Regions from separate parts of the Vibrio sp. ABH4_348 genome, predicted to be linked through region 2. Evidence: predicted binding sites of a transcription regulator. Region 2 holds the regulator's gene; the other holds the start of a gene.
The links. The regulator MetJ, encoded in region 2, represses methionine synthesis genes. The targets are predictions, from matches to a motif close to TTAGACNTNTANANGTCTAA.
Positions count from the first base shown of each region.

Region 1 (15,358 bases), 120 kb from region 2:
GACGATCCCTAGCTGGTCTGAGAGGATGATCAGCCACACTGGAACTGAGACACGGTCCAGACTCCTACGGGAGGCAGCAGTGGGGAATATTGCACAATGGGCGCAAGCCTGATGCAGCCATGCCGCGTGTATGAAGAAGGCCTTCGGGTTGTAAAGTACTTTCAGTTGTGAGGAAGGTGGTGCCGTTAATAGCGGTATCATTTGACGTTAGCAACAGAAGAAGCACCGGCTAACTCCGTGCCAGCAGCCGCGGTAATACGGAGGGTGCGAGCGTTAATCGGAATTACTGGGCGTAAAGCGCATGCAGGTGGATGACTAAGTCAGATGTGAAAGCCCCGGGCTCAACCTGGGAACTGCATTTGAAACTGGTCGTCTAGAGTACTGTAGAGGGGGGTAGAATTTCAGGTGTAGCGGTGAAATGCGTAGAGATCTGAAGGAATACCGGTGGCGAAGGCGGCCCCCTGGACAGATACTGACACTCAGATGCGAAAGCGTGGGGAGCAAACAGGATTAGATACCCTGGTAGTCCACGCCGTAAACGATGTCTACTTGGAGGTTGTGGCCTTGAGCCGTGGCTTTCGGAGCTAACGCGTTAAGTAGACCGCCTGGGGAGTACGGTCGCAAGATTAAAACTCAAATGAATTGACGGGGGCCCGCACAAGCGGTGGAGCATGTGGTTTAATTCGATGCAACGCGAAGAACCTTACCTACTCTTGACATCCTCAGAAGAGACTGGAGACAGTCTTGTGCCTTCGGGAACTGAGAGACAGGTGCTGCATGGCTGTCGTCAGCTCGTGTTGTGAAATGTTGGGTTAAGTCCCGCAACGAGCGCAACCCTTATCCTTGTTTGCCAGCACTTCGGGTGGGAACTCCAGGGAGACTGCCGGTGATAAACCGGAGGAAGGTGGGGACGACGTCAAGTCATCATGGCCCTTACGAGTAGGGCTACACACGTGCTACAATGGCGCATACAGAGGGTAGCCAACTTGCGAGAGTGAGCGAATCCCAAAAAGTGCGTCGTAGTCCGGATTGGAGTCTGCAACTCGACTCCATGAAGTCGGAATCGCTAGTAATCGTAGATCAGAATGCTACGGTGAATACGTTCCCGGGCCTTGTACACACCGCCCGTCACACCATGGGAGTGGGCTGCAAAAGAAGTGGGTAGTTTAACCTTCGGGAGGACGCTCACCACTTTGTGGTTCATGACTGGGGTGAAGTCGTAACAAGGTAGCGCTAGGGGAACCTGGCGCTGGATCACCTCCTTACGAAAAGATTATTGCGATGAGTGTTCACACAGATTGATAAGTTTAGTTAGAGCAACGTATGGGGCTATAGCTCAGCTGGGAGAGCGCTTCGCTGGCAGCGAAGAGGTCATCGGTTCGATCCCGATTAGCTCCACCAACTAGTGTCCCGTTCGTCTAGAGGCCTAGGACACCGCCCTTTCACGGCGGTAACAGGGGTTCGACTCCCCTACGGGATACCATCTTTAAGTACTCTTTCGAGTGTATTTAAAAATGGTTTATTTCTTTAGATAGAAAGCAAACTCGCTCTTTAACAATTTGGAAAGCTGACGAATAACAACAATCCCCATATCTTCGGATATGCGTTGTTATTCATTTAAAAGTTCTCAAATCCTAACTTACTTTGAAATATAAGTGATTTAGGTACCAACACACATTCAAGTGTTCTTGGCTTTTGTTTTCGCTTTTAGAAAGCAAAAGAAATTATTTGAGTCCGGCAAAATCAGTCTCTCACTCATGTAAATAATTGAGAGACAACTTTGGTTGTTTAACCTTACTTTTTGCGAAGTAAGACCCTTTGGGGTTGTATGGTTAAGTGACTAAGCGTACACGGTGGATGCCTTGGCAGTCAGAGGCGATGAAGGACGTAGTAACTTGCGATAAGCGTAGATTAGGCAGTAACAGCCACCTGAGTCTACGATTTCCGAATGGGGAAACCCACTAGCATAAGCTAGTACTGTTAACTGAATACATAGGTTAACAGAGCGAACCGAGGGAACTGAAACATCTAAGTACCTCGAGGAAAAGAAATCAACCGAGATTCCGAAAGTAGCGGCGAGCGAAATTGGATTAGCCCTTAAGCTTTTAATGAGACAGGTGAAGGCTCTGGAAAGTGCCGCAATAAAGGGTGATAGCCCCGTAACCGACATCTCATCATCAGTGAAATCGAGTAGGGCGGGACACGTGATATCCTGTCTGAACATGGGGGGACCATCCTCCAAGGCTAAATACTCCTGACTGACCGATAGTGAACCAGTACCGTGAGGGAAAGGCGAAAAGAACCCCTGTGAGGGGAGTGAAATAGAACCTGAAACCGTGTACGTACAAGCAGTAGGAGCCCTTCGGGGTGACTGCGTACCTTTTGTATAATGGGTCAGCGACTTATATTCAGTAGCAAGGTTAACCGACTAGGGGAGCCGTAGAGAAATCGAGTCTTAACTGGGCGCTCAGTTGCTGGATATAGACCCGAAACCAGGTGATCTAGCCATGGGCAGGTTGAAGGTTGAGTAACATCAACTGGAGGACCGAACCGACTAATGTTGAAAAATTAGCGGATGACTTGTGGCTAGGGGTGAAAGGCCAATCAAACCTGGAGATAGCTGGTTCTCCCCGAAAGCTATTTAGGTAGCGCCTCGGACGAATACTACTGGGGGTAGAGCACTGTTAAGGCTAGGGGGTCATCCCGACTTACCAACCCTTTGCAAACTCCGAATACCAGTAAGTACTATCCGGGAGACACACAGCGGGTGCTAACGTCCGTTGTGGAGAGGGAAACAACCCAGACCGCCAGCTAAGGTCCCAAATTATAGCTAAGTGGGAAACGATGTGGGAAGGCTTAGACAGCTAGGATGTTGGCTTAGAAGCAGCCATCATTTAAAGAAAGCGTAATAGCTCACTAGTCGAGTCGGCCTGCGCGGAAGATGTAACGGGGCTAAGCTATAAACCGAAGCTGCGGCTGCAATCTTTGATTGCGGGGTAGGGGAGCGTTCTGTAAGCCGTTGAAGGTGGTCTGTAAAGGCTGCTGGAGGTATCAGAAGTGCGAATGCTGACATGAGTAACGATAAAGGGGGTGAAAAACCTCCTCGCCGGAAGACCAAGGGTTCCTGTCCAACGTTAATCGGGGCAGGGTAAGTCGACCCCTAAGGCGAGGCCGAAAGGCGTAGTCGATGGGAAACGGGTTAATATTCCCGTACTTCTTACAATTGCGATGGGGGGACGGAGAAGGCTAGGTGGGCCTGGCGACGGTTGTCCAGGTTCAAGTGCGTAGGCTTGAGGTTTAGGTAAATCCGGACCTCTCTAAGGCTGAGACACGACGTCGAGTCACTACGGTGATGAAGTCATTGATGCCATGCTTCCAGGAAAAGCCTCTAAGCTTCAGATTGTAAGGAATCGTACCCCAAACCGACACAGGTGGTCGGGTAGAGAATACCAAGGCGCTTGAGAGAACTCGGGTGAAGGAACTAGGCAAAATGGTACCGTAACTTCGGGAGAAGGTACGCTCTTGATGGTGAAGTCCCTTGCGGATGGAGCTGACGAGAGTCGCAGATACCAGGTGGCTGCAACTGTTTATTAAAAACACAGCACTGTGCAAAATCGTAAGATGACGTATACGGTGTGACGCCTGCCCGGTGCCGGAAGGTTAATTGATGGGGTTAGCGCTTGCGCGAAGCTCTTGATCGAAGCCCCGGTAAACGGCGGCCGTAACTATAACGGTCCTAAGGTAGCGAAATTCCTTGTCGGGTAAGTTCCGACCTGCACGAATGGCGTAATGATGGCCACGCTGTCTCCACCCGAGACTCAGTGAAATTGAAATCGCTGTGAAGATGCAGTGTACCCGCGGCTAGACGGAAAGACCCCGTGAACCTTTACTACAGCTTGGCACTGAACATTGACCCTACATGTGTAGGATAGGTGGGAGGCTTTGAAACGTTGTCGCCAGATAGCGTGGAGCCGTCCTTGAAATACCACCCTTGTAGTGTTGATGTTCTAACTTAGGCCCCTTATCGGGGTTGAGGACAGTGCCTGGTGGGTAGTTTGACTGGGGCGGTCTCCTCCCAAAGAGTAACGGAGGAGCACGAAGGTGGGCTAATCACGGTTGGACATCGTGAGGTTAGTGCAATGGCATAAGCCCGCTTAACTGCGAGAGTGACGGCTCGAGCAGGTGCGAAAGCAGGTCATAGTGATCCGGTGGCTCTGAATGGAAGGGCCATCGCTCAACGGATAAAAGGTACTCCGGGGATAACAGGCTGATACCGCCCAAGAGTTCATATCGACGGCGGTGTTTGGCACCTCGATGTCGGCTCATCACATCCTGGGGCTGAAGTCGGTCCCAAGGGTATGGCTGTTCGCCATTTAAAGTGGTACGCGAGCTGGGTTTAGAACGTCGTGAGACAGTTCGGTCCCTATCTGCCGTGGGCGTTGGAGAATTGAAGGGGGCTGCTCCTAGTACGAGAGGACCGGAGTGGACGAACCTCTGGTGTTCGGGTTGTGATGCCAATCGCATTGCCCGGTAGCTAAGTTCGGAATCGATAACCGCTGAAAGCATCTAAGCGGGAAGCGAGCCCTGAGATGAGTTCTCCCTGGCGCTTTAAGCGTCCTAAAGGGTTGTCGTAGACTACGACGTTGATAGGCAGGGTGTGTAAGCGTTGTGAGGCGTTGAGCTAACCTGTACTAATTGCCCGTGAGGCTTAACCATACAACACCCAAAGGGTTTTGATGGACTCAAAGCAAGAACGTTGAATGTGTAAATACAGACTTTTAAACAGCTTTCCAGATTATTTATTTTCAGTTTTTAGAAAAAGCTGAAAGTAAAAAGAATTTGCTTGGCGACCATAGCGATGTGGACCCACCTGATTCCTTGCCGAACTCAGAAGTGAAACGCATTAGCGCCGATGGTAGTGTGGGGCTTCCCCATGTGAGAGTAGGACATCGCCAGGCTTTATTTTCGTTTTTAGATTTTAGAAAAATCTAAAGGCAAAAACTTAGACTCAAGAGTCTAACCAGTGCGGAGCGGTAGTTCAGTTGGTTAGAATACCGGCCTGTCACGCCGGGGGTCGCGGGTTCGAGTCCCGTCCGCTCCGCCACTTATCTCAGACCTCAGCAGAAATGCTGAGGTCTTTTTGTATGTGCGGTATTATTTTGGTCTTCGACCAACGAGTCCCGCTTGCCCGCAAGCCCGGCCGCCCCGCCATTTATCAAGAAACCCAGTCTTCGGACTGGTTTTTTTCGTTTTAGAACGAAACAAATTTGTCCTTCTGTGGCAAGATTACCCGTCATTTATCCCCAAAGTTCGCGAAACCATTCCAAATTATTTGCTTTAGCTTATTGATAAAGTATTTCCGTTTGTGAGAACAAACGTGACAGCAGTTACAAACATCCCTCAATACCTGTTGTGATTCTTAACTGAGTTGATTTTTAGCAGTCAGTAATTCCTAAATCTTAGTGTCAAGTTAACAAGCAGCACATTGGAAAACCGACTAAATTTAATTTACTGATTAGTATTGTTAGGACGGTATAGATTGAAAACAGCACAAATGATTTGGCGTGAAGGTGCATGGGAACAGAAGGTGTTGAAGGATTCTGATTTCAATCAAACCTACTCCCTTATATTTATTCTCGGATATAACTCTGAAGCTGAGTTAGCCGTTACACAACTCAGTTATAATTTTCCCAAGGCGTCCATTATAGGTTGTTCGACAAGTGGCGAAATATTCGAGACCAGCGTGACTGAAAATACTCTAGTTGCCACATTGATTTTGTTTGAGCAAAGCCCATTTAAAATCGCAAGTGCGAGTTTACCCCAGTTTGATGGAGACAGTGCAGCGGTAGGACAGCACTTAGCACGTAATCTGGTTGAACAGGGTGACGACTTAAAACATGTTTTAGTATTGAGTGAAGGACTGGCGGTGAATGGTGCCGAGTTGGTCAACGGAATCAATAGCCATATCCCTAAAGATGTCGAGGTGACAGGCGGCCTTGCAGGGGACAATGAAAAATTCGAACAAACGTTTGTACTGGTTGGTCAGGAATATCGCACTCAGCATGTACTTGCAATTGGTCTATACGGAGAAAATATTCGCGTGGGGTATGGTTCGCGAGGCGGGTGGACTTCATTCGGAATGGAAAGATTGGTAACTCGTTCCGTTGAAAATGTACTCTACGAGCTTGATGATAAGAATGCGTTGGAAGTGTATAAAAGTTATCTAGGGGACTTGTCAGAAGGCCTTCCCGCTACTGGATTGAGGTTTCCATTAGAAATAACCGAAGATGGTAAGGACACGAAACTAGTTAGAACATTACTGGCTATTGATGAAGACCAAGGAAGTATAACGTTTGCTGGGCACGTCCCTCAGGGAGCATCTGCCAAACTAATGCGGGCCAATGTTGATTCTTTGATTGTGGGTGCGCAAAATGCCGGAGAAATCGCTGCGGGCCCACCTGATGATAAACCCTCCGTTGCAATGCTAATAAGTTGCGTTGGTCGAAAATTACTACTTAAGCAGATGGTAGAAGAAGAAGTGGATGCCGTTAAAGAAACATTACCTCAACAAACCACCATCTTTGGTTTTTACTCATACGGTGAAATCGCACCATTTGATACGGCAAGCTGTTCTGAACTTCACAATCAGACTATGACAATCACAACATTTTGGGAGATCTAGATGCAACGGCTCCTAGCCCGCCAGCTCAAAAAAGCATTTCCCGATGGTTTACCGCAAGATAAACAGGTCCAACTGTTTGTGGACCTTGTCCAACAGGCTTATTTAGACCAAGCCGAGCAAGCACAGATAACCGAACGCTCCTTAGATTTAAGCTGTGAAGAATTGAATCATAGGAACCAAACGCTAAACCTTATCTTAGATTCATTACCAGATGTCAGTCTCTGGATCGATGGAACCGGTAAGGTAAGAGATATACGTGCGGGCAGTATTCATCCTCCTATTGTGACTCCAGAAGAGAATTTTAAAAGCGTCTTTGATCTGACGTTGACTCAAAGCTCACCTTTGTTAAAGGCTTTACTCAAAGATTTTAAAAGCTGTAAGCGTAAAACCTCAGAAATCGAAGTAGTGGTGAATGCTCGCGACTACTATTTGAATGTCATTTTGACAGAGGTTGCTAACAACCGCTGGTTGTTGGTTCTACAAGACATTTCATTGAGAAAAAAGTTGGAGGAATTACAGAATCAGCGGTTAAAACAAATCGAACGGTCTCAATTACAGCTTCAAGAATTGGTTAACGCTGCCCCAATAGGGATTCTTATCTGTAATCCTTATCTCGATATTTTAATGATCAACAATTTTCTGCCGCAACTGCTTGGTTTAGACCAAGAAGAGTTACTGGATCAACACCCCATTGACTTTGTTATCGACAATGACCGAGATAGGTTTGTTGAACACGTAGAAAGTGCACTGTCTGACTTTTCTGATTCCAGTGTAAGTCGATGTGATATAACGTTTAAGCACGGAGAAGCGGATGAAAGGCAGGTTGAACTGGCACTTAGTACCTTGTTGTTTGACGACAGAAAGCTCTTGATTATGTCGTTGACCGACATCAGTGAAAGGAAAGCACTAGAATCCAAGTTGCGACACTTTGCGGAAACCGACCCGCTTACTGGGGTTATGAATCGACGAAGTTTTTACAAACAAACCAAATCGCTTATGGAGAGCTGTCAGCGATGGCGCAGTGATTTTTCCATTCTTATGCTAGATGTCGACTATTTTAAGAAAATTAATGATAGCTATGGCCACCCAACCGGTGATTCCGTATTAATAGAATTAACTAAACAATTACAGACCCTTTCAAACTCCAACTATTTGATTGGGCGTTTAGGTGGTGAGGAGTTTGCTTTAAGTTTTTCAGGATTATCTGTTTCACAAGCCATGGATTTTGCAGAGAACATAAGGAAACAAGTAGCTGAAACAACGATTCAATCGAAGTCGGCGGATATCAAGATCACCATAAGTATTGGTTTGGTTTGCGTCGATTGTAAAAATGCGGCACCTGAGCAACTTGATAATTTACTCAAACGTGCAGACGACTGTGTTTATCAAGCAAAAAATGCAGGAAGAAATCGTGTTATAGGAGAATCCTGATCGTCCTTTTGAGCTAGATTTTTTGGTTCTAGCTTAGTGTTTGCCATTTACCCAAATTTGTTTTTAGACGTCTAGACTCCCTTCTAAGTTGTGATACGATGTGCCTCACACTATAAGAATGAGGCAGTATTGTGGGAAGCAATCTAAGAGCGCAGATCGAGGCTCAGCTTAAACAACGGATTATGTTGATCGACGGTGGTATGGGTACCATGATCCAGGATTACAAACTGGAGGAGCAAGACTACCGTGGTGAAAGATTTGCAGATTGGCATTGTGATTTAAAAGGTAACAATGACCTTTTAGTCTTAACCCAACCTCAGCTGATTAAAGAGATACATAGTAAGTATCTCGAAGCGGGTGCTGACATTCTTGAAACCAACACCTTTAACGCGACCACGATCGCTATGGCTGACTACGACATGGAAAGCCTTAGTGAAGAGATCAACTATGCCGCAGCGAAATTAGCTCGAGAAGCTGCGGATGAATGGACGGCGAAAACACCAGAAAAACCTCGCTATGTGGCCGGTGTATTGGGGCCTACCAATAGAACTTGTTCTATCTCTCCTGATGTTAATGATCCGGGTTATCGAAACGTCAGCTTTGATGAATTAGTGACTGCCTATTCAGAATCGACAAGAGCATTAATTCGCGGTGGTTCCGACCTCATTCTTATAGAAACCATATTTGATACCCTCAACGCTAAAGCCTCTGCTTATGCGATTGATAGCGTGTTTGAAGAGTTAGATACTTACTTACCTGTCCTTATATCAGGCACGATTACGGATGCTTCTGGTCGTACTCTATCAGGACAAACAACGGAAGCATTCTACAATGCGCTGCGACACGTTAAGCCCTTATCGTTCGGTTTGAACTGTGCTCTTGGACCGGATGAACTTCGACCTTATGTCGAAGAACTTTCTCGTATCTCTGAATCCTTTGTGTCTGCCCACCCTAATGCCGGCCTTCCCAATGCATTTGGTGAATATGACTTATCGCCTGAAGATATGGCCGAGCATATCGGTGAATGGGCTCGTGCAGGTTTCTTAAACCTAGTAGGTGGCTGTTGTGGTACTACACCTGAACACATTCGCCATATGGCGATGGCAGTGGAAGGTGTCACACCACGTCAGCTCCCTGAATTACCTGTTGCGTGTCGCCTATCTGGTCTAGAACCTTTGACAATAGAGAAAGACACCTTGTTTGTGAATGTTGGTGAGAGAACCAACGTCACAGGTTCCGCTCGTTTTAAACGTCTTATTCGCGAAGAGCTGTACGACGAAGCTTTAGATGTCGCTCGTGAGCAAGTAGAAAATGGTGCTCAGATCATCGATATCAATATGGATGAGGGCATGTTGGATGCCGAAGCGTGTATGGTGCGCTTCCTGAACCTATGTGCTTCTGAGCCTGAAATTTCTCGTGTGCCAATCATGGTGGACTCCTCAAAGTGGGAAGTCATCGAAGCTGGATTGAAATGTATCCAAGGTAAAGGCATCGTCAACTCGATTTCCCTTAAGGAAGGTAAAGAGAAATTCGTTGAACAAGCAAAATTGATTCGTCGTTATGGTGCTGCCGTAGTTGTCATGGCCTTTGATGAAGTCGGACAGGCTGAAACACGCGAGCGCAAGCTAGAGATTTGTACCAATGCTTATCGCATTCTGGTTGATGAAGTCGATTTCCCGCCGGAAGACATTATTTTCGACCCGAACATCTTTGCGGTTGCAACCGGTATCGAAGAGCACAACAACTACGCTGTCGATTTCATCGAAGCTGTCGGTGATATTAAACGCGACTTGCCCCATGCGATGATCTCTGGCGGTGTGTCCAATGTTTCATTCTCGTTCCGTGGTAATAACTACGTACGTGAGGCTATTCATGCAGTTTTCCTTTATCACTGTTTCAAAAACGGTATGGATATGGGGATTGTTAACGCTGGGCAATTAGAAATATACGACAATGTCCCTCAAAAGCTTCGCGAAGCGGTAGAAGACGTTGTCCTTAACCGTCGTGATGACGGCACAGAAAGACTACTCGATATTGCCGCCGAATATGCCGGGAAAGGCGTTGGCAAAGAGGAAGATGCCTCTGCGTTAGAATGGCGTTCCTACCCAGTTGAAAAACGTCTTGAGCATTCACTCGTAAAGGGTATTACTGAGTTTATTGTTGAAGATACTGAAGAAGCACGCAAAAACGCTTCTAAACCGATAGAAGTCATTGAAGGTCCATTGATGGACGGAATGAATGTCGTCGGCGACTTATTTGGTGAAGGTAAGATGTTCTTACCTCAGGTAGTAAAATCCGCTCGTGTGATGAAACAAGCGGTTGCTCATTTAGAACCATTCATCAATGCTGAAAAACAACAAGGTACTTCTAACGGTAAGATATTGCTGGCGACCGTAAAAGGCGATGTTCACGACATCGGTAAAAACATCGTGGGCGTGGTACTGCAATGTAATAACTACGAGATCATCGATCTAGGTGTGATGGTGCCTTGTGAACAAATTCTGAAGGTCGCCAAGGAAGAGAACGTTGATATTATTGGTCTATCAGGATTGATCACGCCTTCACTTGATGAAATGGTTCACGTCGCCAAAGAAATGGAACGACTTGATTTTAACTTACCATTGCTGATCGGCGGTGCAACAACCTCTAAAGCGCATACCGCGGTTAAAATCGAACAAAATTACAGTGAGCCAGTCGTTTACGTAAATAACGCCTCAAGAGCTGTAGGTGTGTGTTCAGCTTTGCTTTCTGAAACTCAAAAACCTGCTTTTGTCGAAAAGCTACAAGCGGATTATGAAGTGGTAAGAGAGCAACACGCTCGTAAACGTCCACGCACTAAACCAGTCACACTAGAACAGGCACGTGCCAATAAAGTCGCGATAGATTGGAATAATTACACACCGCCTCAGCCAGCAAAGCCGGGTGTTCATGTGTTTGAAGACTTCGATGTGGCCACGCTTCGCAAGTACATAGACTGGACACCGTTCTTTATGACCTGGTCTTTGGTCGGTAAGTATCCTGCGATACTTGAACACGAAGAAGTGGGTGAAGAAGCGAAACGCTTGTTTAAAGATGCGAACGACTGGTTAGACCGATTTGAAAAAGAAAAATTAGTCACCGCAAGCGGCATGTGTGCCCTGTTCCCCGCCAATAGTGTTGGTGATGATATTGAAGTGTACAAGGATGAAACCCGTACAGAAGTTGCTCATACATTACTGAATCTTCGTCAGCAAACCGAAAAGCCGAAGGGCTTTAATTATTGTCTTTCGGACTATGTTGCACCTAAATCCTGTGGCAAACCTGATTGGGTTGGCGCATTTGCAGTAACGGGTGGAATAGGAGAGCGAGAGCTAGCCGACAAGTACAAAGAGCAAGGTGACGATTACAACGCAATCATGATCCAAGCGGTCGCCGATCGTTTGGCTGAAGCCTTTGCAGAATATCTGCACGAGAAAGTTCGTCGTGAAATTTGGGGTTATGCCTCTGACGAAAACTTATCAAATGAAGATTTGATTCGCGAAAAATACCAAGGTATTCGACCTGCACCTGGTTACCCAGCGTGTCCTGAACATACTGAAAAAGGGACGTTATGGAACATGCTAGATGTTGAAAAGATAATTGGTATGGAGCTCACTACAAGTTACGCAATGTGGCCTGGTGCGGCGGTTTCGGGATGGTATTTCTCGCACCCTGATTGTCGATACTTCGCGATCGCTCAGATCCAGGACGATCAAGTTGATGATTATGCAAACCGTAAAGGTTGGGACAGGCTAGAAGCTGAAAAATGGCTTGGACCCAATATTAACGGTTAGTGGAAATCCAAAGGAAAGGGTTGGCATTTGCCAACCCTTATTAATTCAATGAATTGTTTAGCTTTCTAGCAATTCAGCGTGGAGCTTTTGAATCGCTGGCTTTGCATCGGTGTCGTTAAGCAGGAAACATAAGTTATGTTGACTTGCTCCGTAACAAATCATCCGCAAGTTGATTCCTTCTAGTGTACCAAATACCTGCCTAGCGTAACTGCGACTTTCACTCATGTTGTTGCCGATTAGTGCAACCAAGCTCAAGTTGTTTTCGACCTTAACAGTACACAGTTCTTCAAGTTCAAGTCGCGCTTCTTCTGGCAACTGTGGCGCACCGCCAGATGTATCGGTTTTATCTAGAGTTAGTGAAACACTGATCTCAGATGTTGTGACCAAATCGACCGACACTTTGTGTTTAGCAAGAATTTCAAACACCTTTGCTAGAAAGCCGTAGGCGTGGAACATGTTTGCACTGCGCAATGTCACCATGGTTTGATTACTGCGTAATGCTAGCGCGCGGAATAGCGGTGAGCTTTCTACCGTATCGCGAATCCACGTACCGCCTTGCTCTGGTGCTTTTGATGAACCAACAAATACAGGGATACCACGACGAAGTGCAGGAACTAAAGTCGAAGGATGAAGAATCTTGGCGCCAAAGTTAGCCATTTCTGACGCTTCACTGAAGCTGATTTCTTGAATTGGTCTAGCATTGGCTGCTACTCGAGGGTCAGTGGTATAGATTCCTGGTACGTCGGTCCAGATCTCAAGACCGGTAGCTTGTACCGCTTCTGCTATTAGGGCTGCACTGTAGTCACTTCCACCACGACCTAGAGTGGTTGTATTGCCTTCTTCATCGGACCCGATAAAACCCTGTGTGACGACCACATGCTCAGCACATAGTGGAGCTAGTAGTTCTTGTGCTTTTTGAGCCGTTAGCTCAACTTGTGGCTCTGCTCGGCCATATTGGCTATCGGTTTTGAGTACGTCGCGAATATCAAAACGCACTGCGTTTACTCCGCGTTCACGCATCAACTGAGCCAATATGTGAGTTGACATAAGCTCACCACAAGCAACCAAGTGATCGGTAAGTTTTGTGGTCACTTGAATTGATGCTGCTTCCGCTAAGCTGTGCACTGTATCTAGAATTTTTTCGATTTCTTCAATGATGCTATCGCCATCTTGGAGTTGCTCAATGATAGAAAAATGAATCTGACGAATTTGCTCGACAACTTGGTTACGTTGAGCTTCATCACTTACCCCATTAGCCAGATCAACCAATAAGTTAGTGACTCCAGAGCAAGCACTACTGACAATGACACGGGTATCTGAATTATTTTCTACGATAGTTGCACAACGACTCATGGCTTCAAAATTCGCCACGCTAGTGCCACCAAATTTAGCAATATTAACTGTGCTCACAGTTGATCTCCCAAAGCTTACAAATATACAAACCAATTGTTGGATTGCTTATGAAGAAAGCGAGGATGAGCAGGAAGAAGGGATAAAAGAAATCACTTCAGAAGCTCATCATTCGATAGACGAATGACAGTTGATGGGATTCAACCCAAGTCAACCGACAAACCATAGCCTCATCTATAGTTCATCTCGGCACTGCTCCCCCTGAGTCGAAAGTTTTGGAGTGAGGCTCCACGTTCGACCTGCCTGGGCAGTGCTCCTCTTCTGCATAAAGCGGCCCTATTGAACGATGGAATGTGAGCTTTGTCAATCAATAACTCAGAGCGCGCTCACCGAAACTTATCCGCTCGACTTAAGCACTATTGTGATAAGCACATTAACGCACTAAGTTAAATGAAGTTAGCTAATACCCTGAGAGGACCATGTAATGGAAAGCTTTATCCCACCGAAGAGAATTTTGATGGGGCCTGGCCCATCTGATATTTCACCTAATGTGTTGCAAGCGATGAGCCGGCCGACGCTAGGACACTTAGACCCACTATTTATCGGCATGATGGATGAGATTAAATCTTTGCTCCAATATGCTTTTCAAACTGAAAACTCGTTCACTATCGCCTTGTCTGCTCCGGGAAGTGCGGGAATGGAAGCCTGCTTTGTTAATTTGGTGGAGCCCGGTGATAAAGTTCTAGTATGCCGTAATGGGGTATTCGGCGAGCGAATGCGTGAAAATGTTGTTCGGTCTGGTGGCGAGGTGATACTGGTTGACGACGAGTGGGGCAAGCCTGTTGATTGTAACAAGGTTGAGCAAGTACTGAGAGACAACCCCGATGTTAAAATTCTCGCTTTTGTTCATGCTGAAACGTCAACGGGAGTTGAGTCAGATGCTCAGCAACTCGGCAAAATGGCAAAGCAATTTGGTGTACTCACAATTGTCGATACCGTCACTAGTTTGGGCGGGATTCCTCTTAAAGTTGACGAATGGCAGCTAGATGCTGTGTACTCGGGTAGTCAAAAGTGTTTATCTTGTACTCCAGGATTATCGCCACTAACGTTTTCTGATGAAGCTATCAAGAAAATCGAAAGTCGGATTTCTCCTGTACAAAGCTGGTTCTTAGATCAGTCACTAGTTCTTGGCTACTGGGGAGGCGGCGCAAAACGCAGCTATCACCATACCGCGCCAGTTAACGCGCTCTATGGCCTTCATGAATCACTAGTCATGTTGAAAAAAGAGGGCTTGGAAGCGAGTTGGCAAAGACACCTGCGTGCCCATGAGTATCTCGCTAGAGAACTGGAAAAACTGGGTATTGAGTTTCTAGTGGATAGTCAATATCGATTGCCCCAATTAAACAGTGTTAAAGTACCAGATGGCGCAGTTGACCAAGAAGTTCGGACTCAATTACTACACGACTTTAATCTCGAAATTGGCGCTGGACTTGGTCAGTTTTCAGGTAAGGCATGGCGTATTGGTTTAATGGGCTATGGTGCGAGAAATGAAAATATTGCATTGCTCGCCCATGCTTTAAAACAAGTACTAAATTAGTGAGATTTGTACTTTTCTAAGTGTTGCAGGAAACATTACGTAGCAAATTACTGTCTCGCTATGCTTATAGGGACTCCTGAACTCTGAGTGGAAAGGGAGTCACTGGCTCGGCTTGGCGCCTGATAGTGAAGCTGCTCTATCCCTTTTAGGTTTGGAAATAAAAATCGAGCTTCATCCCTTATTTGTTCGGCTTTGTCGTGTTCCCCAATTGCTTGATACGCCAATATTAGGTTTTGATAAAACGCTGGTCTTGGTTTCTCTTTGATGATCTCTTGAGCCCAGCTAATAAAAGGCATAATGAGTTCGTCGTTTTGGGTATACAAGCCAATATTGAGATAGCTACTGTAAATATTCCAATCGTATCTGTCTTGCCAAACAATTGGGTTTGTTACCTTGTGTAGGATATTGGCATCTCTAGGGTTACTTTGTTCGTATTGGCTCAATACATAGTTTGAATGCAGAGCCGTGAGCATAATAAAACCGGTA
Region 1 is NZ_JBSWVW010000001.1:2,605,760-2,621,117, reverse strand. Features, by position in the region: rRNA gene ACXAFJ_RS11920 (16S ribosomal RNA) at 1-1,265, shown strand, start outside; tRNA gene ACXAFJ_RS11915 (tRNA-Ala) at 1,326-1,401, shown strand; tRNA gene ACXAFJ_RS11910 (tRNA-Glu) at 1,408-1,483, shown strand; rRNA gene ACXAFJ_RS11905 (23S ribosomal RNA) at 1,831-4,716, shown strand; rRNA gene rrf (5S ribosomal RNA) at 4,843-4,958, shown strand; tRNA gene ACXAFJ_RS11895 (tRNA-Asp) at 5,028-5,104, shown strand; gene ACXAFJ_RS11890 (FIST signal transduction protein) at 5,540-6,682, shown strand; gene ACXAFJ_RS11885 (sensor domain-containing diguanylate cyclase) at 6,683-8,113, shown strand; gene metH (methionine synthase) at 8,245-11,925, shown strand; gene lysC (lysine-sensitive aspartokinase 3) at 11,983-13,335, opposite strand; lysine riboswitch at 13,429-13,604, opposite strand; gene ACXAFJ_RS11870 (pyridoxal-phosphate-dependent aminotransferase family protein) at 13,760-14,872, shown strand; gene ACXAFJ_RS11865 (PglL family O-oligosaccharyltransferase) at 14,920-15,358, opposite strand, start outside.
Region 1: the regulator MetJ is predicted to act here: its motif matches at 8,177-8,196, upstream of metH (methionine synthase).

Region 2 (15,358 bases):
TAGTGCTTAAAAGCCCCCATTAACAGTTCAAGCCAATAGTGGCGCTTATCAAACAACATGGATATTTTCAGGAGAGACGACCGATGAACATTCGTCCATTACATGATCGAGTAATCGTAGAACGCCAAGAAGTTGAATCAAAGTCAGCAGGCGGCATTGTTCTAACTGGCTCTGCGGCAGAAAAATCTACCCGTGGTGTAGTTCTAGCAGTAGGTAACGGCCGAATTTTAGAAAACGGTACAGTGCAGCCTCTAGATGTTAAAGCTGGCGATACTGTGATTTTCTCAGAAGGCTACGGCGCAAAGACTGAGAAAGTTGATGGCAAAGAAGTTCTAATCTTGTCTGAAAACGACATCTTGGCAATCGTTGAGTAATTCACTCTGAATCACAACGAACAACTAAAAATCGAATTTAGAAGGAAATAACATGGCTGCTAAAGACGTAAAATTTGGTAATGACGCACGAGTAAAAATGCTAGAAGGTGTAAACGTTCTAGCTGATGCAGTAAAAGTTACCCTTGGCCCTAAAGGTCGTAACGTTGTCCTAGACAAATCTTTTGGTGCACCAACCATTACTAAAGATGGTGTGTCAGTTGCGCGTGAAATTGAACTGGAAGACAAGTTCCAGAACATGGGCGCACAAATGGTTAAAGAAGTTGCATCTCAAGCAAACGATGCAGCTGGTGACGGTACCACTACAGCAACCGTTCTTGCTCAATCTATCGTAAACGAAGGTCTAAAAGCGGTTGCCGCGGGCATGAACCCAATGGACCTTAAGCGCGGTATCGACAAAGCGGTAGCGGCAGCGGTAGAGGAGCTAAAAGCGCTTTCTGTACCATGTGCTGATTCTAAAGCGATTGCACAGGTTGGTACTATCTCAGCTAACTCTGATGTAAGCGTTGGCAACATCATTGCTGAAGCAATGGAGAAAGTAGGTCGTGATGGTGTAATCACGGTTGAAGAAGGTCAAGCACTTCAAGATGAGCTAGACGTAGTAGAAGGTATGCAGTTCGATCGCGGTTACCTATCTCCTTACTTCATCAACAACCAAGAGTCTGGTTCAGTTGATCTAGAAAACCCATTCATCTTGCTTGTAGACAAGAAGGTTTCAAACATCCGTGAACTTCTTCCTACTCTAGAAGCGGTTTCTAAAGCCTCTCGCCCACTTCTGATTGTTGCAGAAGACGTAGAAGGCGAAGCTCTAGCGACACTAGTTGTAAACAACATGCGTGGCATCGTTAAGGTAGCAGCAGTTAAAGCGCCTGGTTTTGGTGACCGTCGTAAAGCTATGCTTCAGGACATCGCAATTCTAACTGGCGGTACCGTTATTTCTGAAGAAGTCGGTCTTGAGCTAGAAAAAGCGGTTCTAGAAGACTTAGGTCAAGCGAAGCGTGTCACTATTACTAAAGAAAACACAACTATCATCGATGGTGTGGGTGAAGAAGCTTCTATCCAAGGCCGCGTTGCGCAAATTCGTCAGCAAATCGAAGAAGCGACGTCTGACTACGATAAAGAAAAACTTCAAGAGCGTGTTGCAAAACTAGCTGGTGGTGTTGCGGTAATCAAAGTTGGCGCAGCAACAGAAGTTGAGATGAAAGAGAAGAAAGATCGCGTAGAAGATGCTCTACACGCGACTCGCGCTGCTGTTGAAGAGGGCGTTGTTGCTGGTGGTGGTGTTGCACTTATTCGCGCGGCTTCTAAGATCACTGAACTGACTGGTGACAATGAAGAGCAGAACGTTGGTATTCGCGTTGCACTACGTGCAATGGAAGCGCCAATTCGTCAAATCACCACTAATGCTGGTGATGAAGAGTCTGTAGTCGCTAACAACGTTCGCGCAGGCGAAGGCAGCTACGGTTACAATGCTGCGACAGGTGAATACGGCGACATGCTAGAGATGGGTATCCTAGACCCAACTAAAGTAACTCGCTCGGCACTACAATTCGCAGCATCAGTTGCTGGTCTAATGATCACAACAGAAGCAATGGTTACAGATCTACCACAAGATGCAGCACCAGCAGCTCCAGATATGGGCGGCATGGGCGGCATGGGTGGTATGGGCGGCATGATGTAATCATCCCCCACTCATTGTTTAACAATATGTTGAAATTAGAAAGCCGGAGTGAAAACTCCGGCTTTTTTGTTTCATTAAATAGGGAATTAAAGAATGATGTCTCTTACTTCAGGGTCTTTGCGTTCCAGGTAATGAATCGACTTAATACGACGAATTGTGCGGCATCGACCGCGAATTAATAAGGTTTCTGATGTCGCGATATTACCTTTGCGAGTAATACCATCTAACAAATCACCTTTGGTAATCCCAGTCGCAGCAAAAACGACATTGTCGCTTTGAGCCATGTCTTCCATAGCCAGAATAACGTTGGCTTCTACACCCATCTCTTGGCAGCGCTTTAGTTCCGCGGCTGCGTGAATGCGGTTATCTTCTGTATCACCCTTAACTTGGTTTCGAGGCAGTAGTCGACCTTGCATGTCGCCGTCTAACGCACGAATTACTGCGGCAGAAACCACACCTTCCGGAGCGCCACCTACGCAATACATCATGTCCACTTCACTATCTGGCATACAAGTTAGAATCGATGCCGCTACATCACCATCAGGCACTGCAAACACTCTAATACCTTGGGATTGCATCTCTTGAATTACTTTATCGTGTCTTGGCTTAGCAAGGGTAATCACCACCAGTTGGTCCAATGGCTTGTTTAGTGCTTTTGCAACATTGCGCAAGTTATCTTCGAGAGAAAGCGCAAGATCGATACAACCTTTGGCACCAGGACCCACCACCAACTTTTCCATGTACATGTCTGGCGCTTTCAAGAAACTACCTTTCTCACCAGCAGCAAGTACTGCCAACGCGTTGGCTTGACCCATCGCGGTCATTCGAGTGCCTTCGATAGGATCGACCGCTATATCAACTGCATCGCCACCCAAACCAACTTTTTCGCCAATGTAGAGCATTGGAGCATCGTCGATTTCACCTTCACCGATGACGATTTCACCATCGATATCGGTTCGATTCAATAGTGCACGCATCACTTCCACTGCGGCACCATCAGCAGCGTTTTTGTTGCCTCTCCCAAGCCACTTATAGCCGGCAAGTGCCGCGCCTTCTGTGACTCGAGAAAACGCAATTGCCAAATCTCGTTTCATTTTTTAAACCTTACCTAAAATTTGTGGCAATTTTATCATAAGCAATCAAAGGCTGGTGGACCGGGTGCTGGATGAGATTGAAGCAGATCAAACTCAATCTAGTTATTTTCTTGCGAATAACGGCGCTTTTTTTGGTCAACTGAGTGCAAAACTTCGGTGTAAGGGCTGTTTATCCTAAAACGCATGAGTAGAATGGAGTGAAGTGTCTAATTCATTGTAAGGTCAGGCTCCAATGTCATTTGAAGTGCTAGAAAAACTGGAAGAAAAAATTCAAACCGCAGTCGATACCATTGCATTGCTGCAAATGGAAATCGAAGAGTTGAAAGAAGAGCGCCAAACGCTTCAAACAGAAGCAAATGAGCTTCGTGCTAGTCGTGAAGAGCTAAAGGGCAAGTTGGATAGCGTCCAAGAAGAGCAGTCGGCATGGCAAGAGCGAATTCGCAGCTTGTTGGGTAAAATGGACGAAGTTGAGTAATCCATTGTTCAAAATAAAAAACGCCAACTATGTGTTGGCGTTTTTTATGGAAGGAAGAGTGTCTGTACTAACACACAAAGTTAGGCAGTAGGGCGAACACCTAATGTATGACAAAGCGCGTATGTCATTTCTGCGCGGTTCAATGTGTAGAAGTGGAAATCTTTCACACCTTCTCTGCTCAATACACGTACCATATCGATCGCTTGGCTTGCGCCAACTAGCTGGCGGGTCACTGGGTCATCATCCAAACCCTCAAACTGCTTAGACATCCAGCCTGGCACTTTTACGTTGTTTTGAGCCGCAAAGCGCGATGCTTGTTTGAAATTCGAAACTGGTAGAATTCCAGGTACGATTTCAACTTCAATTCCCGCTGCAACACAACGATCACGGAACCTCAGGTAGCTTTCTACATCAAAGAAAAATTGGGTAATTGCGCGATTAGCACCCGCATCAACTTTACGTTTTAAATTCAGCAAATCAGCTTGGGCACTTTTGGCTTCTGGGTGAACTTCTGGGAATGCCGCGACCGAGATATCAAAGTCGTGACGAGACTTTAGCAGCTCAACTAAATCTGAAGCATACATGTCTGGGCGTCCGCCGTTAGGTGGAATATCACCACGTAATGCTACGATGCTTTCAATGCCATTGTTCCAGTAGTCATCCGCAATATCGACTAACTCTTCACGAGTCGCATCAATACAAGTTAGGTGTGGCGCCGCCACTAGACCAGTTTCGCGCTTAATATCTTTGATGATCGAATGGGTACGATCGCGTTCACCAGAGTTAGCGCCATAGGTCACGGAGACAAATTTGGGTTGAAGTGTCTTTAGGCGGTGAACCGAGTTCCACAAGGTCTCTTCCATCTTTTCACTGCTTGGAGGAAAAAACTCAAATGACACGTTGATGTCGTTTGAAAGCTCAGCAATGTTTTGATTCAGCGCGTCGATATGACCTGCGTGTGTGTATCCCATTTTGTTCTCCCTGTGGCTAGTTTGCCACAAACTAAACCCTGTTTACTTACCTAAAGCGTATTGTATTGATGACATTTAAACTGGTTTTTATAGATATTTACGTTTAGACGTCTATATGTCTAAAGGATGTCTTGAACTGGGTTTAAAGTCAACGATCTGAATATGAAAAAAATTCATATTAAATATTAAAGATGTTCAACAGTGCGTTTTTGCTTTCAAAAAAACAAAAAGAGCTCAGTTGAGCTCTTTCGGTTAATCAAACTAAAGCAAAGACGCTAAGCGATTTAAATCGGATTGTATTGCCCCGGCGGTTACGTCTCTTCCCGCGCCCGGACCGCGGATCACCAACGGGTTATCTTTGTACCATTTGCTCTCGATAGCAAAGATGTTGTCACATGGAAGTAGATTCGCAAGCGGGTGATTGGCGTCTAGCGCTTCAATACCAACGCAGGCGGTTCCGTCTTTTTCAAGTCGCGCAACATAGCGAAGCACCTTATCTTGTTTTTGCGCGCTCTCAAGTCGCTCTTGCAAGTTTCGACTCAGTACCTCGCTCTTGTCTAAGAAATCATCAAGAGACACGTTAGCTAGCTCATCAGGCACTAGAGATTCTACCGAGACTTGGTTCGGCTCTATTTCTAGTCCAGACTCTCGAGCCAAGATTACTAGCTTGCGCATTACGTCTGAACCATCTAGGTCATGGCGTGGGTCGGGCTCGGTTAAGCCTTGCTGCCATGCTAAATCGACAAGTTGAGCGAATGGTACACTGCCGTCATACTGCTGGAACAACCATGAGAGGGTACCTGAGAAAATACCAGAGATGGCAGTAATTTGGTCACCGCTTTCCGATAAATCTCTCACCGTATGGTTTATTGGTAAACCCGCTCCAACGGTCGCGTTGTAAAGCCAGTGGCGGTTAATTTTACTGAAGCCATCTTTTACTTGGTTGTAGAACTCAGTTTCCGCCGAACCTGCAACTTTATTAGCTGAGATTAAGTGCAAGCCCTGTTTAGCGATTTCTGGGTACTGACGCGATAACTCAGCGCTAGCGGTGACATCAAGCACTATGATGTCATCGAACGTTTGTAGGGAACCTAGCTGTGGTATCCAATCAAAACCCTGATGAGGGATCGACTCGTCGTCAAAGTGTTTGGCAATCTGAAGTGGGTCTAGCCCAGATTCATTTAAGCAATAGGTTTGACTGTCGATCACGGCAATCAGCTCAAAACTGAGTCCGTGTCGTTTTTCCAACTCGGTTTTTTGCTCTGCAAATAGCTCTAACCAGCGAGAACCGATATTCCCTTTACCACACAGTGCGATTGCAATGCGTTTTTGCGCTTGAAATAACTGACTGTGTAAGCCTTTTACCAGTTGTTCAGTATCGACTTTACGCAGGACGGCAACCAAACTTAAACCAGACTCCGCTTCAGAAACAAATTCCAAAGGTAGTGATTTTAGCTGCTGATAAAAGCCATAGCAGTGATTTGGGTTCTTACAGACACCAGCACCAACGGCTGCGACTAGGCTAAAGCCTTCTTTGAGTTTGATTTCTGCTTCAATTGCCATATCTTGCAATTGGCTTAACGCGCAGGATGCGATTTCTTCCGTGTAGGCGAGTCTGAGAACCTGCTTGTCGGATTGTTTTTCATAGGCAAGTGGCTCAAATTGTTGACGCTTTAATGCTTCAAGCGTTTTACTTGCCATGCGTTCAAAGTCGTGACCTGAACCAAAATTGAGTTCCACTAACAGTACATGTTCTAGAGACGTGACAATTTTTGCACCGCGACCTGATGCTAATACCCGTTCGATATGGGTTGAGCCTGACTCAGGTTGGTAGCTGCATCGCAAGCTTAATTCCGTTGTGCTTTGCGCTATTGGCTGTAGAGTTCGGCTGTGTAAAACAGGAGCAGCCAAACGTGCTAGCTCACTGGCTTCATCAAGACGCAGTAATGGTAGCAAGCATGCATCTGAAACAATTCTAGGATCGGCGCTGTACACACCAGCGACATCACTCCAAATCGTAACGCGATTAACCTCACTCAACCCACCGATTATCGTGGCGGAATAATCTGAACCGTTGCGACCGAGTAACACCGTATGACCTTCGCTGTTTTGCGCCATAAAGCCGGTAATGACAATCCGTTGCTCTTTGTGCTGAGCTAATACGGATTGCAATAATGGTCGTGATGCCGCTCGGTCAATTTCAGGTTGTGCACCAGCTTCTGCTCTTAAAAACGTTCTTGAATCTTGTTGGACAGCGGGCAAATCACTCTGGGTAAGCAGCGCAGCAAGTAGACGCGAAGACCAGGTTTCACCATGGCCCAAAATCGCTGCACGGGTTGTTTGATCAATTGGTGCTTCAAGGTTCGCTAGCGTTGAAAACTCATCGGAAAGCTGGGTGAGTAATGAATCTTTTGCTTTTGATGTGATTAAGTCATCGACCAAGCCTACTTGAAACTGACGCAGTTCTTGTAACACTTCGTGGGCCAAACGTCCGTCTTTCTCGAGTGCCTCTGAATACTCGATTAGCTTATTGGTCGTTTTGCCTGCAGCCGACACTACAATCAAATCTTGGTTTGATGGATATTGCGACAAAATTTCTACAACGCGGCGATAACATTCAGCATTGGCAAGACTACTGCCACCAAATTTATGCAATTCTCTTAAAATCGTCATGATTGTGCTTACCTGCCTATGCCTTATTTGGTTTTGCTTGCAATGTCTAAAGCTTGAGTGAGATCTTCGATGAGGTCATCGGCATCCTCTAGTCCCACTGATAAACGCAGCAGTTGATGAGACACTCCGGCCTCTGCGAGTGCTTCTTCTCCCATGGCGCGATGGGTCATAGTGGCAGGGTGACAAATCAAGCTTTCCACTCCGCCTAGCGATTCGGCAAGCGAGAAGAGTTTCAAACTACTAACAAAAACTTGCAGCTGTTCAAAAGAGCCGGCGTATTCAAAACTCAACATACTGCCAAACCCGGATTGCTGCTTCTTGGCAATATCGTGGCCAGGGTGATCGGTTAGGCTAGGGTGATAAATCTTGCCAATACTTGCTTGAGTTTGCAGAAACGCCAAGATCTTGTTCGCGCTTTCTTCATGCACCCGCATACGAGCACCTAAAGTACGTAAACCACGTAAAGTCATGTAACTATCAAAAGGTGTACCTGTTGCGCCAATACAGTTGCCCCACCAGGCTAGTTCTTCAGCATGTTTTTCGTCTTTTGCGATGATAACTCCGCCAATGACATCAGAATGACCATTGATGTATTTGGTAGTGCTGTGAATAACAAAATCCGCACCCAGCTCAATTGGCTTTTGGTAAATTGGTGTTAGGAAGGTGTTGTCTACGGCAACCAGTGCCCCAGCGGCGTGCGCTTCTCGACAAGATTGCTCGATATCAACTACGCGAACCAGAGGGTTAGAAGGGGTTTCTAGCAAAACTAACTTAGGTTTTTTAGCAAGAGCGTCTTGCCAAGCTTGCTTGTCCGATTGGTCAATGAATTCGACTTTAAAGTCGCCTTTGTTGCGGCGAGTGTTGAATAAACGGTAAGAGCCGCCATAACAATCGTGTGGTGCAACAATCAGATCATCTGGACCAAGAAACGTGGTCACCCACAAGTTAATCGCCGATGTACCACAATTCGTGATAACTGCGCCCGAACCAGATTCTAGTTCGTATAGGGCTTTTTCAAGTAAACCTCGGTTTGGGTTACCAGAGCGCGTGTAATCATAATGAGGTACATCACCAAACTCCGGAAAGCCGTAGTTGGTGGACAGATAAATGGGAGGAACGACGGCATGGTACTGAGAATCCGCTTCAATACCTGTTCTTACTGCAATCGTTGCTGGTTTACACTTGCTCATGATACTTCCTTTGGTCCTTTCACCCTATCTTTGGTCATTCAGTCGACGCACTGATACCAGATAATTTGGTACTTTACGCCTCAAAAAATAAGACGTCAACACTTCTAGACGTCTATATGTCTTTGCTTGTAGCCTTAAATCTGGCTAAAATTGTGGACTTTAGAAGCAATAACTCTGAATCTCAGACCGAATTATAGAAAAGGTGCGTAATGGCAGACTGGAACGGCGAATACATTAGCCCGTATGCTGAGCATGGCAAAAAAAGCGAACAAGTAAAAAAAATTACCGTCTCTATTCCGCTAAAAGTGCTTAAGGTGCTGACGGATGAGCGTACGCGTCGTCAAATTAACAACTTGCGACATGCGACCAACAGTGAGTTATTGTGCGAGGCATTTCTGCATGCCTACACCGGTCAGCCTTTGCCAACAGATGAAGACTTGCGTAAAGATCGTCCAGACGATATTCCTACAGAAGTAAAACGTCTCATGACGGAAATGGGAATTGAGTACGAAGCATACGACGATTGATGTTTGCACCCTGATTTTTTAAAAGGTGACATTGATTTCAGAGGAGGTATCGGTTGTGTGATATCTCTCTGCGTTTGCCGCTAGGGCTTTTTGGTAGCAATTTAAAACGAGAAAAACTAAAAAAGGACGCCGAGGCGTCCTTTTTGCATTCTTATCAAAACAGAATTACTTCTTGCTTGATAGAGCGCCAAAACGCTTGTTAAAGCGGTCAACACGACCACCAGTATCAACGATACGCTGCTTACCAGTGTAGAACGGGTGACACTTGTCACATACGTCTAGGTGGATTGACTCTTTAGCAAGAGTTGATTGGAATTCGAAAGAGTTACCGCAAGAACAAGTTGCGCTTACTGCTTTGTATTCTGGGTGGATACCAGTTTTCATGGGAGAACCTCAAATTAGGCCGTGTCGCTATCTGAATCTGATGCCAGACACCACACGTAGTTAATATAAATGGAACTTGTTGTAACCGCTTACTTGGCAAGCCATTACATCAAGGCGCGGTATGATAAAGCTTACTGATTACACGATCAACCATTTTGAACTTTTTTTAACCGGCTCATCCTAATCTCAGTATGGCAGGTTTTTTCGCCAAAAATGAATACCTTTGATTTTTTGGATCATGTTGTCTGTGCCGTATCAACCCGATATAGAATCCATTAAACTACCCCTTTTGCTATCTGATTGCTTCTAATGACACACAGCATAGTGCGAGTCGCATTACCGGTTCCCTTAGACAAACAGTTTGACTACTTATCATCAGGCTCCAGTGTTCCCGACTTGGGGGCTCGCGTCCTAGTGTCATTTGGACGGCAAAAGTTAGTGGGTGTTGTGACCGAGTTGAATGTTCAGTCTGACTACCCGGTTAATAAACTTAAATCGATAGAACGCGTGTTGGATAACGGTGCTATTTTGCCGGAGAGTCTACATCGCCTTCTACGTTGGTGTAGTCAGTATTATCAATACCCACTCGGTGAAACCTTAGCGTTGGCGCTACCGAGCTTGTTGAGAAAAGGGCAAGCCGCAGAGTTCCCCAAGCAAAAAACGTGGAGCATTACTTCTGCTGGCAATTTGGCACTAGAGAAAAGCTTAAAGCGTGCGGTAAAACAGCAGCAGGTTTTGCAGCTGTTGCAAAAGCAAAACCAATCTCATCAAGTCATGCTAGATAAGCAAATCTCATCGAGTGTTTTGAATACCTTATTAGAAAAAAAATGGGTTCACTGTGTGGAATCACAGGTTTCATCTCTAATAAGTGGTGATCATCAGGCACAAGAACAGCCACTGAGAGTAAACGAGGAACAAGCCATTGCGTTAGCAGCCATTAACAATAGCCATGGGTTTGGAACGTTTTTGCTCGAAGGGGTCACTGGATCAGGTAAGACCGAAGTTTACTTGCAAGCAATAGAAGCGGTTCTAGCGAAAGGAAAACAAGCCTTAGTCTTAGTTCCTGAAATTGGACTTACGCCACAAACCATTCAACGGTTTGAGCGTCGGTTTGAAACTCCGATTTGCGTTGTTCATTCAGGCTTAAATGATAGTGAGCGTTTGCAAACCTGGTTGCATGCCAAAGCTGGTAACGCGGGCGTAGTTATTGGGACGCGTTCTGCGCTATTTACGCCCTTCAAATCATTAGGTTTGATTGTGGTGGATGAAGAGCACGATACGTCCTACAAACAGCAAGATAGCTTGCGCTATCACGCGAGAGATGTCGCGGTGATGCGGGCCAATTTGGAAAACATTCCTATTATACTTGGTAGCGCGACACCAGCCTTGGAGACGTTGCAAAACGCGCTATCTGGAAAATATCGTCATCTAATATTGAGCCAGCGAGCGGGCAAAGCTGTGGCTACTCGCAATCGCGTCCTTGATGTCAAGGGCCTGTATATGGAAGCCGGATTGTCAGCGCCACTGATCGCTGAAATGCGCAGGCATTTAGACTCAGGTAATCAAGTACTCATTTTTCTCAATCGCCGCGGTTTTTCTCCGGCACTCATGTGCCACGAATGTGGATGGATTGCCGAGTGTGCCCGTTGCGATGCTTTTTATACGTATCACCAAGGTTCTTCGGAACTGCGTTGTCATCGCTGTGGCTCTCAGCGCCCGGTGATACATCAATGTGGTAGTTGTGGTTCGACTCAAATGGTGACGATGGGAGTGGGAACCGAACAGCTGCAAACCAAATTATCCGAGTTGTTTCCGGAGTATTCGTCAATTCGTATCGATAGAGACAGCACACGCCGCAAAGGAAGTTTTGATAATGCCTTGGCTGAGATTCACAACAACCAACATCAGCTTTTGATCGGCACACAAATGCTCGCTAAGGGTCACCATTTCCCCAATGTTACTTTGGTGGCTTTATTAGATATCGATGGCGCTTTGTATAGCAGTGATTTTCGAGCAGCAGAAAAATTGGCCCAGCTAATTGTTCAAGTTGCGGGGCGTGCGGGGCGCGCCAGCAAGCCGGGTGAGGTGATTTTGCAAACCCACCACCCTGAACATGGGCTGTTGACTTCACTGTTGCAACACAGTTACCAGCACTTTGCGGAATCGGCACTCAAGGAGCGCAAGCAAGCGATGCTTCCTCCGTTTAGCTACCTGTGTTTGTTTAAAGCGGAAGCCAACCAGAATGACAAAGTGGAATACTTCTTTAGGCAGGTGAAACAGATATTAGAAGCCAGCCCGCTATATGATGATTCCTGCTGGGTACTCGGACCTATGCCTGCTCCGATTCAAAAGCGCTCGGGAAAGTATCGTTGGCAATTGCTCTTGCAATGTGACACTCGATCCAAGCTCCAGAAGCTGATATCTAGCGCGAAACCTGTTATCGCGCTTCTCCCTGAAGCATCGAAAGTTCGTTGGAGCTTAGATGTTGAACCACAAGACATGTCATAAATCACTCTCTCGTCGCAACGTCCTGTCAGTCAGAAACAAAAACTTGATGGTGGTCGCATTTGTTGTGCAAAAAGTGTTAAATAGCCCGTAACATTCTGTTTGAGAATGAATAAACTAGTGACACTTCCATCGTTAGTTGTAATTTAGTAGCGAAAGTAATCGTTTGCATTGCAGGTGCAACGCTCTGCACTTCTGAATAAAAGATGGACGAGTAACAATACGGAAGAGGTATTTACACATGGCAACGATGAAAGATGTTGCTCAACTGGCTGGCGTATCAACGGCAACGGTTTCTCGAGCATTGATGAACCCTGAAAAGGTGTCATCCGCTACGCGAAAACGCGTTGAAGATGCGGTCCTTGAAGCGGGTTATTCTCCCAATTCTTTGGCCAGAAATCTTAGAAGAAACGAATCTAAAACCATCATCGCTTTGGTTCCCGACATTTGTGACCCATTTTTTACTGAAGTGATTCGCGGCATAGAAGATGCGGCGATCGAACATGGTTATGTTGTTCTTCTTGGAGATAGCGGCAAACAGACCAAACGCGAGAGTACATTCGTCAATATGGTCTTTACCAAGCAAGCGGACGGCATGTTGTTACTTGGAACCAACTTGCCTTTTGACGTCAGCAAGTCTGAGCAGAAAAATCTGCCTCCTATGGTGATGGCTTGTGAATATGTGCCAGATCTTGAGTTACCAACGGTTCACATCGATAACCTGACGGCTGCATTTGATATGGTGAACTATCTGGCGCAGCTCGGCCACAAGCGCATTGCGCAAATTTCTGGGCCCGATTCAGCGGCGGTATGCCAGTTTAGAGCGCAGGGTTATCAGCAAGCGCTGCGTCGTGGTGGCATCACAATGAACAGCTCATATACCGCCTATGGTGACTTTACCTTTAATGGTGGAGCCAAGGCACTGAAAGATTTGTTGTCTCTGCCAGAGCCGCCAACTGCGATTTTCTGTCACACAGATGCGATGGCGATTGGTGCGATCAGTGCAGCTCAAGCGCTTGGCCTTAAAGTGCCACAGGACCTATCAATTGTTGGGTTTGATGGCATTGAGTACTCAGAGTTTTGCAGTCCGCCATTGACTACTATTCATCAACCGAGATACGAGATTGGTCGTCAAGCCATGTTGATGATGTTAGATGTGCTGAGAGGCAATGATGTTCGAGCTGGCTCGAGAATTCTCGAAACAGAATTGAAAGTTCGCAAGAGTGCTGCGCCCCCACGAGTTATTTAGAGCAAGGACATTGGTTGTCTTGAGATGATTGAGTGATTTGGCGGCGCATTTTTTTGCGCCGCTTCCATTTCTGCTCTTTTTACCGAGCCAGAACTGAATTACCATTACTTTCATCGTATTTCCCCACCCAAAGCGGTAGTGTTATCTAGTGGCAAGTCGAGATTATGTAAAAAGGGGGCGAGGTACTAAGCCTCGCTCAACTAAAAAAACAACAAAACGCAAAAAACCGTGGCGCTTGGCTTTATTTACCTTACTGATCACAGCCGGTTTTGTTTACTTGCTTTATGTCCTAAATGGTGACCCGGAGCCAGTACCGTCTCCAGTGAAAGTCGTTGAGAAAACAACGAAACCTAAAAAATCCACAGAATCAATTCCACCACCGCCAGAAGAGCCTTGGACTTACAAGAAGTCTTTGCCAGAAAAAGAAGTAGAGGTGGTTGCGAAAGAGTTGGAAGTTTCAGAAATTCCGTACGTGATGCAATGTGGCGCTTACAAATCTCGACAGCAAGCCGAAGATAGAAAGTTAGATATCGCGTTCCAAGGTTTGTCGAGCCAAGTTCGTAACAATGAAGGCAGTAGTTGGTACCGAGTGGTATTGGGACCATACAAGTTCAAGCGAGACGCTGAACGGGATAAACACAAGTTGCAGCGCGCCAAGATAGAGCCTTGCGCCATTTGGAAACAAGCTCAGTAGCTATTTTAAGACACCTCGCATAACGCGAGGTGTTTTTGTCTTTGACCTTGAAAGCACACGTTAGTATCCACATATCTAGGGTACATCCCGCTATTAATTAAGGCCAATTCGTGACAACTATAGTATCTGTTCGCCGAAATAATAAAGTCGTCATCGCTGGTGATGGTCAAGTTTCTCTTGGCAATACCGTGATGAAAGGTAACGCGCGTAAAGTCCGTCGACTATACAACAATCAAGTCCTAGCGGGGTTCGCTGGTGGTACTGCCGATGCGTTCACTTTGTTTGAGCGCTTTGAGAGCAAGCTGCAAATGCACCAAGGACACTTAACCAAAGCGGCTGTTGAGCTTGCCAAAGACTGGCGCAGTGACCGCGCACTTAGAAAGCTGGAAGCTCTATTGGCCGTAGCCGACCATACGGCATCATTAATCATTACAGGTAATGGTGATGTAGTTCAGCCTGAGCACGATCTTATCGCTATTGGCTCGGGAGGCAATTTTGCACAAGCAGCGGCGACAGCATTGTTAGAAAATACCGAACTTGATGCAAAAGAGATCGCAGAGAAATCGCTCAAAATCGCCGGTGATATCTGTGTATTCACCAATCATCATCACACTGTCGAAGAATTAGAAATCCCTGCCGAGTAAAACGCTTGTTCAGAGAATCAAACAATCTTGAAGGAATGTGCTCATGTCTGAGATGACACCCCGTGAAATTGTCCACGAACTGAATCGCCATATTATTGGTCAAGATAAAGCGAAGCGCTCGGTAGCGATCGCGCTTCGTAACCGTTGGCGTCGTATGCAGTTAGAGCCATCGTTACGCTCTGAAGTAACGCCAAAGAATATATTAATGATTGGCCCAACAGGGGTTGGTAAAACTGAAATCGCACGCCGCTTGGCCAAGCTTGCTAATGCACCGTTTATTAAGGTAGAAGCGACCAAATTCACGGAAGTTGGCTATGTGGGTAAAGAAGTCGAGACTATCATTCGCGACCTCACCGATGTATCGATCAAAATGACTCGTCAGCAAGCTATGGAAAAGGTTCAATTCCGCGCTGAAGAGCAAGCCGAAGAACGAATTTTAGATGCACTGCTTCCACCTGCTCGCGACTCTTGGGGTAAAGACGAACCCGCTGATACCTCGTCTTCAACTCGCCAAGTTTTCCGTAAAAAACTGCGTGAAGGAAAACTGGATGATAAAGAAATTGAAATCCAAGTCGCTGCACCTCAAATGGGCGTAGAAATTATGGCGCCTCCTGGTATGGAAGAAATGACCAACCAGTTGCAAGGTATGTTTGCCAACTTGGCTGGCGACACGACCAAAAAGCGCAAGATGAAAATTAAAGATGCGTTTAAGGCTCTAACGGAAGAAGAAGCTGCCAAGCTAGTCAACCAAGAAGAGCTTAAAGAGCAAGCCATTTATAATGTTGAAAACAATGGCATAGTGTTTATCGATGAAATAGACAAGATTTGTAAGCGCGGTGAAGCGTCTGGACCAGATGTATCACGTGAAGGTGTACAGCG
Region 2 is NZ_JBSWVW010000001.1:2,723,108-2,738,465, reverse strand. Features, by position in the region: gene ACXAFJ_RS12550 (co-chaperone GroES) at 84-374, shown strand; gene groL (chaperonin GroEL) at 427-2,073, shown strand; gene glpX (class II fructose-bisphosphatase) at 2,160-3,167, opposite strand; gene zapB (cell division protein ZapB) at 3,400-3,642, shown strand; gene metF (methylenetetrahydrofolate reductase) at 3,723-4,613, opposite strand; gene ACXAFJ_RS12525 (bifunctional aspartate kinase/homoserine dehydrogenase II) at 4,875-7,286, opposite strand; gene ACXAFJ_RS12520 (O-succinylhomoserine (thiol)-lyase) at 7,310-8,476, opposite strand; gene metJ (met regulon transcriptional regulator MetJ) at 8,686-9,003, shown strand; gene rpmE (50S ribosomal protein L31) at 9,169-9,387, opposite strand; gene priA (primosomal protein N') at 9,697-11,895, shown strand; gene cytR (DNA-binding transcriptional regulator CytR) at 12,113-13,141, shown strand; gene ACXAFJ_RS12495 (SPOR domain-containing protein) at 13,290-13,835, shown strand; gene hslV (ATP-dependent protease subunit HslV) at 13,946-14,479, shown strand; gene hslU (HslU--HslV peptidase ATPase subunit) at 14,523-15,358, shown strand, end outside.